Regions from separate parts of the Bacillus siamensis genome, predicted to be linked through region 3. Evidence: riboswitches for the same ligand, from Rfam matches in the RefSeq annotation. Region 3 holds a riboswitch; each other region holds the start of a gene.

Region 1 (3,330 bases), 250 kb from region 3:
TATAATGACGGCGGCGATCCGATTTACGTGATGGACCAGATCAGCGATGAGCGCAATAAGGATACACAATGGATTGAGGAGCTCGCTCTGAAAGAAGGCATGAGAAGACTGAACGAACGGGAAAAAATGATTTTGCGAAAACGCTTTTTCCAGGGAAAAACCCAAATGGAAGTCGCAGAAGAAATCGGCATATCCCAAGCTCAGGTCTCAAGGCTTGAAAAGGCAGCCATTAAACAAATGAATAAGAATATCCATCAATAACGGAGAAAGCCTTTAAACATTGTTTTAAAGGCTTTTTTCGTGCGCCGGTTTACGTTTGCGAAAAAGTGATGTATTCTAATGTGTAAAAGTTTTAAGAAAATTGAAACAAATAAACGGGGGAACTGCAATGATTTTACAGCTGGACAATGTGTCATTAAAAAGAAACGGCCAATGGATTTTGAAAGATATCAACTGGCGCGTTGAGAAAAACGAAAATTGGGTGCTGTTCGGGCTGAACGGAGCCGGAAAAACAGCTTTGCTGAATATGTTATGTTCTTATTACTTTCCCACTTCAGGAGAGATGCAGGTGCTCGGCCATCAATTCGGCAAAACAGAGCTCGGTGACAGGCTCAGAAAAAAAATCGGTCTTGTTTCAGCGGGTCTTCAGCACAAATTATATGCCGCGGATTCTGCTTTTGAAATCGCCCTCAGCGGCGCGTACGCTTCAATCGGGCTTTACGAAACGCCGAGTGAACAAGTGAGGGAAAAAGCGATCGGTCTTCTGAAGGATTTAGGCGCCATCAGTTTCGCGGACAGACGGTATGAAACGTTATCTCAGGGGGAAAGGCAAAGAGCGCTGATTGCGCGGGCGCTTATGGCTGATCCGGAACTGCTGATTTTGGATGAGCCCGTGACGGGTCTCGATTTTATGGCAAGAGAGCAGCTGCTGGATACGATAACGTCGATCGCTGAAAAAGAAAATGCGCCGTCCATCCTTTATGTCACTCATCATGCTGAAGAAATTCTGCCGGTATTTGATCAGGCGCTGCTTTTAAAACAAGGCGAGGTGTTCGCTGCCGGGAAAATCAAGGACATGCTTTCTGACGAGCGGCTTACAGCGTTTTTCGATATGCCTGTCAATGTCTTATGGAACAACGGCCGTCCATTTTTAACGTGTGCAAAAGCGGCATCATCCGTCAAATAAAATCAATTCACCCTGGGGGTGCTGCTGACATGCAGCTGAGAGAGATGTTAGTCTCAACCCTTAACGGACCTGATCCGGATCATGCCGGCGGAGGGAAGCGGTGAAAAAAAGCGGAGGGAAATCCGTTTTTACCCGTTTCATTGGATGAAACGGGTTTTTTTAATACAGCAAAAGGAGAGATGTTCAATGAATCAGCTTGACATGCTGCTGCAGCAGGCGGATAAACGGCGGGGCGATTTAATACATATTGCTGAAAGGTTGATCGCCTTTCCGACACCGGCTCCGCCTGCAAGAAATACAGCAGATGCTCAGAAGTGGGTGGCCGGATTTTTAAAAGAAATGGGCTGCTCGGTCGATATGTGGGATGTGTATCCGGAAGATCCGAACGTAGTCGGTGTTTTAAAAGGGACAGATTCAAGCGGGCATCAAAGCCTGATTTTAAACGGACACATTGACGTAGCCGAAGTCAGGGATGAAGACTGGGACTCTGACCCGTTTCAGCCGCTCGTTAAAGCCGGCATGCTGATCGGAAGAGGCGCCGCTGATATGAAAGGCGGATTGGCGTGTGTTCTTTTTTCTCTGAAGCTGATCCATGATGCCGGCATTGAGCTTCCGGGCGACCTCATTGTACAGTCTGTGATCGGAGAAGAAGTCGGCGAGGCGGGGACGCTGGAATGCTGCAAACGCGGCTATCACGCGGATTTTGCGGTTGTCGCGGATACGAGCAGCCTGCATATTCAAGGGCAGGGCGGAGTCATCACCGGCTGGATAGAATTGAAAAGCAAACAAACATTTCATGACGGCATGAGGCGCAATATGATTCATGCGGGCGGAGGCACATTCGGAGCGAGTGCAATCGAAAAAATGGCGAAAATCATCACTGCCTTGGGAGAGCTGGAACGCCACTGGGCGGTAACGAAAAGCTATCCCGGCTTTTCACCAGGCACCAATACGATCAACCCCGCCCTTATTGAAGGGGGAAGGCACGCAGCGTTTGTCGCCGATGAATGCCGATTATGGATTACCGTCCACTTTTACCCGAACGAAACGCACGAACAAGCTGCGGCAGAAATCGAAGACTATATCAATCGTGTCTCTGACGGTGATCTGTGGCTCAGGGAAAACAGGCCGGTGTTCAAATGGGGCGGGTCTTCCATGATTGAAGACAGAGGAGAGGTGTTCCCTGCGCTGGAAATCGACCCGGACCATCCGGCCGTTTCTGTTCTGGCGGAATCGCACTCAGCCGTCAAACAACAGGAGCCCGTCATCGATGTTTCCCAAACCGTAACAGACGGAGGATGGCTTTATCATGCCGGGATTCCGAGCGTCATATACGGACCCGGCGATTTAAAAAACGCCCATTCCGTAAACGAAGAAGTGTCCGTCGATGAGCTGATGGACTATACGAAAATCATGCTGAGATTTATCCACACCTGGTGCAGCCGCAAAAAAGATTGCCCGATGTGACAAGGTTCAGCCCGGCCGCTCATATAATAGGAAAAAGAACGGGCAAAGGGCGTGATACAAATGATCAGCATATCTGAATTTCAAATAAAAGATGTAGTAAACGTGTCGAACGGAAAAAAACTCGGAAGCATCGGTGATATTGATATTAATGTGACAACGGGAAAAATTCAGGCGATTATTTTAGGCGGCAGCGGAAAAGTTCTCGGTTTTTTCGGAAAAGAAGAGGAAATGATCATTCCTTGGCGAAATATAGTTAAAATTGGGGAAGATGTCATCTTAGTGCGTGTAAACGAACCAAAGGGGGGAGCATAATCCTCCCTTTACTTGTAAAAAGCCGGAAATCTCAATGTTTCCGGCACATTTATTTATCTCATTTTTCAATCAGCCGCTAAACGTATGCTTAAAATTGTGTTAAAATGAGTGGGAAATTCGCTTTTTAATGTTTGTCGAAAGGTTGGATCTTCATGAATACATATCACCCGTTTAGTTTTACCACCCCCTCGGCACTCATGATAGAAGACTGGAACCGTGTGAATCAGCATAACACAAAGGTCATCGCCGGATTCACAACGAAAAACGGCGGTGTCAGCAATCCTCCGTATGAGTCATTAAATACCGGATTGCACGTCCGGGACGAAGCTCATGATGTTGTGAAAAACCGTGAAATCATAGCGTCC
Region 2 (3,330 bases), 1.6 Mb from region 3:
AAAGGAGGTGATCCAGCCGCACCTTCCGATACGGCTACCTTGTTACGACTTCACCCCAATCATCTGTCCCACCTTCGGCGGCTGGCTCCATAAAGGTTACCTCACCGACTTCGGGTGTTACAAACTCTCGTGGTGTGACGGGCGGTGTGTACAAGGCCCGGGAACGTATTCACCGCGGCATGCTGATCCGCGATTACTAGCGATTCCAGCTTCACGCAGTCGAGTTGCAGACTGCGATCCGAACTGAGAACAGATTTGTGGGATTGGCTTAACCTCGCGGTTTCGCTGCCCTTTGTTCTGTCCATTGTAGCACGTGTGTAGCCCAGGTCATAAGGGGCATGATGATTTGACGTCATCCCCACCTTCCTCCGGTTTGTCACCGGCAGTCACCTTAGAGTGCCCAACTGAATGCTGGCAACTAAGATCAAGGGTTGCGCTCGTTGCGGGACTTAACCCAACATCTCACGACACGAGCTGACGACAACCATGCACCACCTGTCACTCTGCCCCCGAAGGGGACGTCCTATCTCTAGGATTGTCAGAGGATGTCAAGACCTGGTAAGGTTCTTCGCGTTGCTTCGAATTAAACCACATGCTCCACCGCTTGTGCGGGCCCCCGTCAATTCCTTTGAGTTTCAGTCTTGCGACCGTACTCCCCAGGCGGAGTGCTTAATGCGTTAGCTGCAGCACTAAGGGGCGGAAACCCCCTAACACTTAGCACTCATCGTTTACGGCGTGGACTACCAGGGTATCTAATCCTGTTCGCTCCCCACGCTTTCGCTCCTCAGCGTCAGTTACAGACCAGAGAGTCGCCTTCGCCACTGGTGTTCCTCCACATCTCTACGCATTTCACCGCTACACGTGGAATTCCACTCTCCTCTTCTGCACTCAAGTTCCCCAGTTTCCAATGACCCTCCCCGGTTGAGCCGGGGGCTTTCACATCAGACTTAAGAAACCGCCTGCGAGCCCTTTACGCCCAATAATTCCGGACAACGCTTGCCACCTACGTATTACCGCGGCTGCTGGCACGTAGTTAGCCGTGGCTTTCTGGTTAGGTACCGTCAAGGTGCCGCCCTATTTGAACGGCACTTGTTCTTCCCTAACAACAGAGCTTTACGATCCGAAAACCTTCATCACTCACGCGGCGTTGCTCCGTCAGACTTTCGTCCATTGCGGAAGATTCCCTACTGCTGCCTCCCGTAGGAGTCTGGGCCGTGTCTCAGTCCCAGTGTGGCCGATCACCCTCTCAGGTCGGCTACGCATCGTCGCCTTGGTGAGCCGTTACCTCACCAACTAGCTAATGCGCCGCGGGTCCATCTGTAAGTGGTAGCCGAAGCCACCTTTTATGTCTGAACCATGCGGTTCAAACAACCATCCGGTATTAGCCCCGGTTTCCCGGAGTTATCCCAGTCTTACAGGCAGGTTACCCACGTGTTACTCACCCGTCCGCCGCTAACATCAGGGAGCAAGCTCCCATCTGTCCGCTCGACTTGCATGTATTAGGCACGCCGCCAGCGTTCGTCCTGAGCCAGGATCAAACTCTCCGATAAATGGATCACAGACTAAGCTCACTGCATCCTGCAGTAACGTCTGTGTGATCTGCATCGTGCAGACCTTAGTTTGACTGACTACGCACATCGCTGTGCGATTTATTTAAAACTTTGAATTAACAGGTACGTTTTGTCTTGTTTAGTTTTCAAAGATCATTACCGCTTGTTGAAGCAGCTTTATTATCTTACCACTTAGCTTCTTTTATGTCAACAACTTTTTTCAAATCGTTTTCGAAGCTTTTTGTTTTGTCTGCTGTTCATCAGCGACGTTTAATAATATAACACCCTTTTAAAAGTATGACAATAGTTTTTTTAAAAAAAGTCCCTGTTTATTTTCATTCATACTTATTTCAGTTTCTCTTCTATAGAAAGAATGCTGTCTTGTGGTTTGGTATATTTTCTTGTATAGTAAGATTGAACTAAATACTTGATGACCACAAGGGGAGCATTAAAGCTGAGAGTGAACGTTTTGTTCTGACCCTTTGAACCTGTTAGTTAACGCTGGCGTAGGGATGTGGCAAAGCCAAATGAATTGCAGTTTTGTAAGCAGCGCGCGGACCTTTTCCCATCCTTCCCCGCCCTGCTTTTTTGTTTATCCTTGATACGGTTGTCTGACCAGGGGGAAAACTATGAATCATTCAACACAGCTTGTGCGCTTAATAGAAATAGCGATTATGACCGGAGCGGCCGTCATTCTGGACATTGTGTCAGGTATGTTTCTCCGTATGCCACAAGGCGGATCAGTCTCTATTATGATGATTCCGATTTTTTTGATTTCATTCCGCTGGGGAGTGAAGGCCGGGCTTACGACAGGCTTTTTAACAGGGATTGTCCAGATCGCCATCGGCAATTTGTTTTTGCAGCACCCGGTGCAGCTATTTCTTGATTATATCGCGGCGTTTGCAGTTCTCGGTTTCAGCGGCTTGTTTGCTTCCGGTGTCCGTGAAACGGCATTGGCTAAAAAAAGAGGCGCATTAACGGTGTATGTGATAAGCGGCGTTTTTATCGGCAGTGTGCTGCGGTATGCGGCACATGTGATCTCCGGAGCGGTCTTTTTCGGAAGCTATGCTCCGAAGGGCACTCCGGTCTGGATTTATTCGCTCGTCTACAACGCGACTTATATGATTCCTTCTTTTATCCTTTCAGCCATTGTCCTTATCTTATTATTCATGACGGCGCCGCGGCTTCTTGAATCCAAGCGGGCAAATTGAAACAGCAGGCGGGTTATGCCTGCTGTTTTTTTATCCAGAGCTGCGTTCTTTCTTCGAATCGCTCAGTTCTTTTGTAAGTTCATTTATGCTTTGTTTTATGTTTCCTTTGCCTGAAAAATTCTCAATGATCTCTTTTACATTGATTCCGGAAGATGCTTTTAAACTTTCCTGAAGACCGGCCATTAAATTGGTTGCATAGCCCGTGACTTTATTGGCTCCGCCGTTTTCACCGCTTCCTCCCGTATCAACGACAGTTATTTTATCAATGTTGGAAAGAGGCGCCGAGACTTGCTTCGCATACTCAGGCAGCATTTTCACAATCATATCGAGGATTGCGGCCTGCCCGTATTTTTCGAAGGCTTCAGCAATTTTCTCTTTAGCTTCCGCTTCCGCAAGACCTTTCAGGCGGGTGACTTCCGCTTCGGTTTCTCCTCTCGCCTTTTCAGCCTCCGCTTTAGCAAGACCGTCAATTCTCACGCGTTCAGCTTCCGCTTTGGCCATCGCTTCAATACTATACTGTTCGGCATCTGCTTCTGCGAGCTGCTTCGCCTTTGCAGCTGCGGCCGCTT
Region 3 (3,330 bases):
TTCCCGCACGAGAACCATTTTTTCACTCATGCTCCGCACATCCTCGAACCATACTTCATGCGTTCTCCCATTTTCATCCGTATACCGGAAGTAAGGGGAACGATCCCTCTGAGAGTAGCGGATCACTGATTGATATTTCATGGCGGTTTCCATGGCGCGCTGATTGGAGATCGCCGATCCGATCGTCCCGGGGCGGTACGGAATCACCCAATCATATCCGTACAGCGGCACACCGAGAATCACCTTTCTTCTCGGCACCCTGCTGATGGCAAAATTGATGGTTTCTCTGACCTCCGTCAAAGGCGCTACGGGTCCCGGCTCACTGCCGGCGTGGTGCCAGTCGTACGCCATGATGAACATATAATCGACGACGGCTCCGATTCCGCCGTAATCATATCCCCTCAGCCACGGCACCGCTTCATTTGTTTTCGCCGGAACCGATATCGTTAGCGCGAGCTGATGCTCTGAGAGCCGGGTTTTTAACTGCCGGAGAAATCCTGTAAACAGGTCCCGGTCGGCTTCCCTGATCCGTTCAAAATCAATATTTACACCGCCGTATCCCTTTCTTACGGTCAGGTAGACGATATTATTGACGAGGTTCGTTCTCGCCGTCGGGTTCTGCAGGACTTGATGGGCTAATTCCGGGCTGAACCCTCCTTCTGTCAGATTCGTGATAACCGCAAGCGGCCGCACTCTGTTTTGCCATGTGGTTTCTATCGCGGTCCTGTCGTTTAAATCATTCATGATATCTCCGTTTGGGCCAAAATGATATTCAAACAAAGAAATCGCCGATGAATAGGGTGCAAAATCATTAATGAGCTCTCTGTCCGCTTCAGGTGTCCGAATGACGTAAAATTGCAGGGTTCCCGCCAAATAGTTGGAGATATCCGGAATTCTCACTTTCAGACCCGGCCGCAGCCGGTTCGGCGGAATATCCGGGTTTGCCTGCATCAGCTGCATCTGCGGCACATAAGTCTTACTTGCGATAACGGCATACGTATCATTCGGCTGAACCGTATATTCATTAAGAGGGATCAAAAGCGCCTGCCCCGGAACGATATTCGTTTCCTCAAGCCCGTTGACGCTTCTGATGCTGTCAACAGGGTATCCGTACTTTCTGCTGATGGAAAATAACGAGTCACCAGACTGCACTGTATGAACAAACATAGATGTCCTCCGTTTCCTTTTGATCAAAAGGGCTCTTCTTATCTTTATGAATGATCTTCCGGTCCGATTCCAAACTCTGTTTAGAGAAAGGCTGTTTACAAATCAGATATGATCAACTATGATGATGTCATTATAAAAAACTGTATAGGAAACGCACTAGGGGTGCTGTTATCGGCTGAGATAAAACATGCGGCAGGCGTGTTTTGATCCCTTATAACCCGATCTGGATAATACCAGCGTGGGGAAGTGCAGATTGACCGGAGCGCAGGGTTTTTTCCATGCGTTTTCGTTCTGCTGCTGCATATTCCCTCGGATATGCAGTTTTTTATTTTTCATTAAAAAACGGGGAGGACACTGCAATATGAAACTTACGATCAATCGTCTTTCGTAAAATCAACTCTTTCATACATACGACTATCCGATAAGAAAGCAGGAGATCACAATGAAAAATTGGAAAATGAGAGAAATTGTCGTCATGTCCGTCATCAGTGTTGTATTCGCTGTCGTTTATTTATTATCAACTCATGCAAGCAATATAGCGGCAGGGTTTTTCGGCCGGATGAGCTACGAACCGATTTACGGTATTTGGTTTATCGTCTCGGTGATTGCCGCCTACATTATTCAAAAACCGGGAGCGGCGCTTGTTTCTGAAATCATCGCCGCGTTTGTGGAGTGTTTACTCGGAAATCCGTCAGGGCCGATGGTGATTCTGATCGGCATCGCGCAGGGAATCGGTGCGGAAGCGGTCTTTTTTGCGACACGCTGGCGGGTGTATACCCTGCCCGTGCTCCTTTTATCCGGTATGGGGTCTTCTGTTGCGAGCTTCATTTATGACTTGTTCATTTCCGGATACTCTGTTTTGAATCCGGGTTTATTAGCCGTCATGCTTCTCATCCGCCTGGTCTCAGGTGCGCTTCTTGCCGGCCTTCTCGGCAAAGCAATCAGTGATGCGCTGGCTTACACAGGGGTGCTGAACGGCATGGCGCTCGGAAAAGAATTCAAGAAGAAAAAGAAACAGGTGAACCAAGATGCAGGCATCTGAACCCCTTCTATCGGCCCGCCGTCTTACCTTTTCTTATGAGCAGGATGAGAAGCCGGTTTTTCAAGACGTGTCATTTCAGCTCCGCAAAGGAGAACGGGTTTTATTGCTCGGGCCGAGCGGATGCGGTAAAAGCTCGCTCGCACTTTGTTTAAACGGTCTGTACCCGGAAGCCTGCGATGCAGTTCAAACGGGAACCGTTTCCTTATACGGAACACATCTTTCGGACCTGTCAGAACCCGCCGCCCGATCCATCGGCGTCGTGTTTCAAGATCCGGATCAGCAGTTTTGCATGCTGACGGTTGAAGATGAAATAGCCTTCGGTCTGGAAAATTTGCAATATACAAAAGAAGAGATGGACTCAATTATTGAGGACGTTTTGGAAAAATTAGAAATCACTCATCTGAAAACACGGACGATCGCCTCGCTGTCAGGCGGTTCAAAACAAAAGGTCGCGCTCGCCTGTATCATTGCGATGGAACCGGAACTCATTATTTTAGACGAACCGACGGCACAGCTTGATCCATATTCCGTGCGGGAATTGGTGCGGCTGATCAAAGAACTGCAGGCCAAAAAAGGCTTCGGACTTCTCGTTATCGAGCATCAGCTAGATCATTGGGCGCCGTGGATAGACAGGACGATTGTCCTTGACGGAACGGGTCAGAAGGTGATGGACGGAGAGACCGACGCGATCTTTGAAACAAAACTTGAAGAGCTGACGCAGCTCGGCATTCCGATTCCGCGGGTGATCTCATTGCAGAAGCACGTCAGCATCCCTTTTACATTGTGCAAAGAAAGACTGTTTCAGGAACCTGTACCGCCCTTTCCCGGCCCCCGGCCCGCCGCGCTTTCGGCAGAGGACGCGCTGAGTGTTCACGGGCTGTCATTCAGAAGAGGAACGGACACCATTTTTCAGGACGTGAGCTTTTCCGTAAAAAAAGGGTCAATCACCGCGATTGCCGGCCCTAACGGAACCGGAAAATCCACGCTCCTGTCCGCCGCGGCCAAGCTCATCCGCCCTGTGAGCGGAGACATCAAAATAGACGGCAGACCGGTAGATTCCTATTCGGAAAAAGAGCTTCGGCGGCTGATAGGGTATGTTTTCCAAAATCCTGAACACCAGT
Region 4 (3,330 bases), 440 kb from region 3:
TTTCTAAAAAAAGATGAAGATGGACACACTCCATCCTCATCTTTTCTTTTTTATTGATATAAATGGCTTCCCTTCTCGACAAACTCTTTTGCTTTTTCTTTTAATCCTTCATTGAGGGCATCGTCTTCAGTCAGACCGTTTTCTTTCGCATAATCGCGAATATCCTGAGAAATTCTCATGCTGCAGAACTTCGGGCCGCACATCGAACAGAAGTGAGCCGTTTTTGCGCCTTCAGCCGGCAGCGTTTCATCGTGATATTCCATTGCTCTTTCAGGATCAAGCGACAAATGAAATTGATCGCGCCACCGGAATTCAAACCGCGCCTTAGACAGAGCATCATCCCGGATCTGAGCACCCGGATGCCCTTTGGCAAGGTCTGCCGCATGGGCCGCGATTTTATACGTAATGACTCCCTCTCTTACATCATCACGATTCGGCAGGCCCAAATGCTCCTTCGGCGTGACATAACAAAGCATCGCCGTCCCGTACCAGCCGATCATCGCCGCGCCGATCGCCGAAGTAATATGGTCATAGCCCGGAGCGATATCAGTCGTTAATGGGCCGAGTGTATAAAAAGGCGCCTCTTTACAAATTTCCAGCTGTTTGTCCATGTTCTCTTTAATTTTATGCATCGGCACATGACCCGGTCCTTCGATCATCACTTGCACATCGTGCTTCCACGCGATTTCCGTCAATTCTCCGAGAGTCTCCAATTCCGCAAACTGCGCTTCATCATTAGCATCCGCAATCGAGCCGGGACGCAGCCCATCTCCAAGAGAAAATGCAATATCATACGTCTTCATAATTTCACAAATTTCTTCAAAGTGCGTGTACAGAAAGCTTTCCTGATGGTGAGCCAGGCACCATTGCGCCATAATCGCCCCGCCGCGGGATACGATTCCCGTCGTGCGTTTGGCCGTTAACGGGACGTAACGAAGCAATACGCCGGCATGGATGGTGAAATAATCCACGCCCTGCTCCGCCTGCTCAATCAATGTGTCTCGATAAATGTCCCACGTTAAATCCTCAGCGATGCCGTTTACTTTTTCAAGCGCCTGGTAAATCGGCACCGTCCCCACAGGTACGGGGCAATTGCGGATGATCCATTCACGTGTCGTATGAATATCTTTCCCGGTGGATAAGTCCATCATCGTATCGGCGCCCCAGCGAATCGCCCACGTCATTTTTTCAACTTCTTCTTCAATAGAAGATGTAACAGCCGAGTTGCCGATATTGGCATTGATCTTCACATGAAAATTCCGGCCGATAATCATCGGTTCACTTTCAGGATGATTAATATTTGAAGGAATGATCGCCCGGCCGCTGGCTACCTCGTCTCTGACAAATTCGGGAGACACATGCTCGCGAATTGCGATAAACTCCATTTCCGGCGTAATGATGCCTTTTCTCGCATAATGCAATTGTGTCACATTTTTCCCTGCCTTGGCCCGCAGCGGCTTCCGCTGTAAACCGGGATATTCGGCGGCACGGCCCTCTTTTTTATAGCCGTTGTCCTCAGGCTTCACGGTCCGTCCGTTATATTCCTCCACATCGCCGCGCTTTGTAATCCACTTTGTGCGGAGCGGCTTCAGACCTTCATGAATTTGAATTTGTACATCCGGGTCTGTATACGGTCCGCTCGTATCATAAACACGGACCGGCGGATTCTCCTCTTCCCCGAACGCCCCCGTTGTCGGACTAAGGCTGATTTCCCGCATCGGCACTCGTATGTCAGGCGAAGAACCCTTTACATAAACCTTTTTACTGCCTGAAAAACTCGACATAATAGAAATGTTCGCTTGCTGTACTGATTGATTTTGCATACAAATCTCTCCCTTATCCATTTGAATAACAGAACCAAGCTCAGCACCAGCACAAAAAAACCGGATTCATTGGAGAACCCGGTTTTGCAGTCAGAAAGAAACTATTATTGTTTTCCTCAACAATAATAAAACCTTTACTTCCCCACGCTGGTACGAACCAGATCAGGTCCAAAGGGTTAAGAAGCCGCCGCTTCTCTCTCAGCCCGCTCAGACGGGCACCCCCAGTAACTATTAATTTCGGTTTCATCGTAACATAATTTGCATAGAAAAAAAAGTATATTATCAAGATTCAGATAACAGAGTGACTGGAAGCTCTGTTTCCCTTACGCCTTCTTCAGTATCAAAAACCCTGTAACCTTTTGCTGTTTCCCGGGAAGAGACAGACCGGAACAGCTGACCGTTTTTATAATGAAGCGCAGCGCCGTCATCAGCGGCATAGCCCTCCTGAAGTTTGTTTTCTGAAATCAGACGGTGATACACCGGCCGGCGTTCCGCTTCTCCGTCATAGTGAGGACAAAAGCTTCCAGGCAAAAACCCTAAAGCTTGCAACTCTCTCAAATCTCCTGTTGAATCTGTCACTCCTTCTTCAAACCAGCAAATCGCCCCGGCGCTGAGACCAGCCAAAATCACGCCGTTCTCCCAAGCCTCACGCAGAATAAGGTCAAGCCCCCATTCTTTCCATAAGACAAGCATATTGCGCGTATTGCCGCCTCCGACATATATGATATCTTTCTTCATGAGAAAGGACCTGAGGTCAGAACACGGCGGTTTAAACAGCGACAAGTGATCCGGCTGACACTCCAGCTTTTGAAAGGCCTGATAAAACCTGCCGATGTAATTCTCCGAATCTCCGCTTGCCGTCGGCAAAAAACAAACTTTCGGCTTTGAGCGCACCGACTGCTCTAAAATATATTGATCCAGCACAAGATGATCCGGCTCCATGGAAAACCCCCCGCCGCCCATTGCAATAATCTGCTTCAACGCCATCACCTCTTTTTTCTCAAGTATAACAGCTCATTAAAAAGGCGTATTCCGTTTTGGATACCGCCTTTAAAATCCTTTTCGCATTGCTATCTAAAAAATGAAAAGACACCGTATAAAATAACAAAGATCCCCGCAGCAATAAGTGCTGGAACAAGCTTCGAACGAGCATATTTCACAACATGTTCCGCTGGCAAACACGGCCCCGACCGCTAATAATAAACTGGTATGGGATCTGAACCGCCAGCGTTACCCCGAGTAAGATATAACCGCCCGCAGGCTTATCATTTTTCACAAGCCTTGGAGGATATTTTCATACAACAAAAAAGGCTTCTACATATGTAGAAGCCTTTTTATACCGGTGGCCGGGGTCGAACCGGCACTCCAGAAGGAACACGATTTTGAGTCGTGCGCGTCTGCCAATTCCGCCACACCGGCATGTAATACGTCGTGTTCAACCGACGTATATAAATATAACATGTATTTTATAAAGTGTCAACGGTTTTAGTGAAGTTTTTTTAATGGT

The links. Region 3 has a riboswitch for thiamine pyrophosphate ahead of ABDB98_RS06865 (ECF transporter S component). Riboswitches for the same ligand answer to the same signal wherever they lie in the genome.
Region 1: another riboswitch for thiamine pyrophosphate. It lies ahead of ABDB98_RS07895 (acetylornithine deacetylase); the one in region 3 lies ahead of ABDB98_RS06865 (ECF transporter S component).
Region 2: another riboswitch for thiamine pyrophosphate. It lies ahead of thiT (energy-coupled thiamine transporter ThiT); the one in region 3 lies ahead of ABDB98_RS06865 (ECF transporter S component).
Region 4: another riboswitch for thiamine pyrophosphate. It lies ahead of thiC (phosphomethylpyrimidine synthase ThiC); the one in region 3 lies ahead of ABDB98_RS06865 (ECF transporter S component).

Annotation. Positions count from the first base shown of each region.
Region 1 is NZ_CP155579.1:1,538,445-1,541,774, forward strand. Features, by position in the region: gene sigG (RNA polymerase sporulation sigma factor SigG) at 1-261, shown strand, start outside; gene ABDB98_RS07890 (ABC transporter ATP-binding protein) at 389-1,186, shown strand; TPP riboswitch at 1,191-1,299, shown strand; gene ABDB98_RS07895 (acetylornithine deacetylase) at 1,373-2,653, shown strand; gene ABDB98_RS07900 (YlmC/YmxH family sporulation protein) at 2,714-2,965, shown strand; gene pgeF (peptidoglycan editing factor PgeF) at 3,118-3,330, shown strand, end outside.
Region 2 is NZ_CP155579.1:2,892,514-2,895,843, forward strand. Features, by position in the region: rRNA gene ABDB98_RS14240 (16S ribosomal RNA) at 1-1,550, opposite strand; TPP riboswitch at 1,980-2,080, shown strand; gene thiT (energy-coupled thiamine transporter ThiT) at 2,180-2,761, shown strand; gene ABDB98_RS14250 (flotillin family protein) at 2,792-3,330, opposite strand, start outside.
Region 3 is NZ_CP155579.1:1,290,232-1,293,561, reverse strand. Features, by position in the region: gene ABDB98_RS06870 (glycosyl hydrolase family 18 protein) at 1-1,167, opposite strand, end outside; TPP riboswitch at 1,316-1,429, shown strand; gene ABDB98_RS06865 (ECF transporter S component) at 1,610-2,209, shown strand; gene ABDB98_RS06860 (ABC transporter ATP-binding protein) at 2,196-3,330, shown strand, end outside.
Region 4 is NZ_CP155579.1:847,896-851,225, reverse strand. Features, by position in the region: gene ABDB98_RS04410 (FAD-binding oxidoreductase) at 1-7, shown strand, start outside; gene thiC (phosphomethylpyrimidine synthase ThiC) at 51-1,823, opposite strand; TPP riboswitch at 1,946-2,056, opposite strand; gene ABDB98_RS04400 (Type 1 glutamine amidotransferase-like domain-containing protein) at 2,106-2,804, opposite strand; partial or broken gene ABDB98_RS04395 (Na+/H+ antiporter NhaC family protein) at 2,894-3,063, opposite strand; tRNA gene ABDB98_RS04390 (tRNA-Leu) at 3,161-3,242, opposite strand.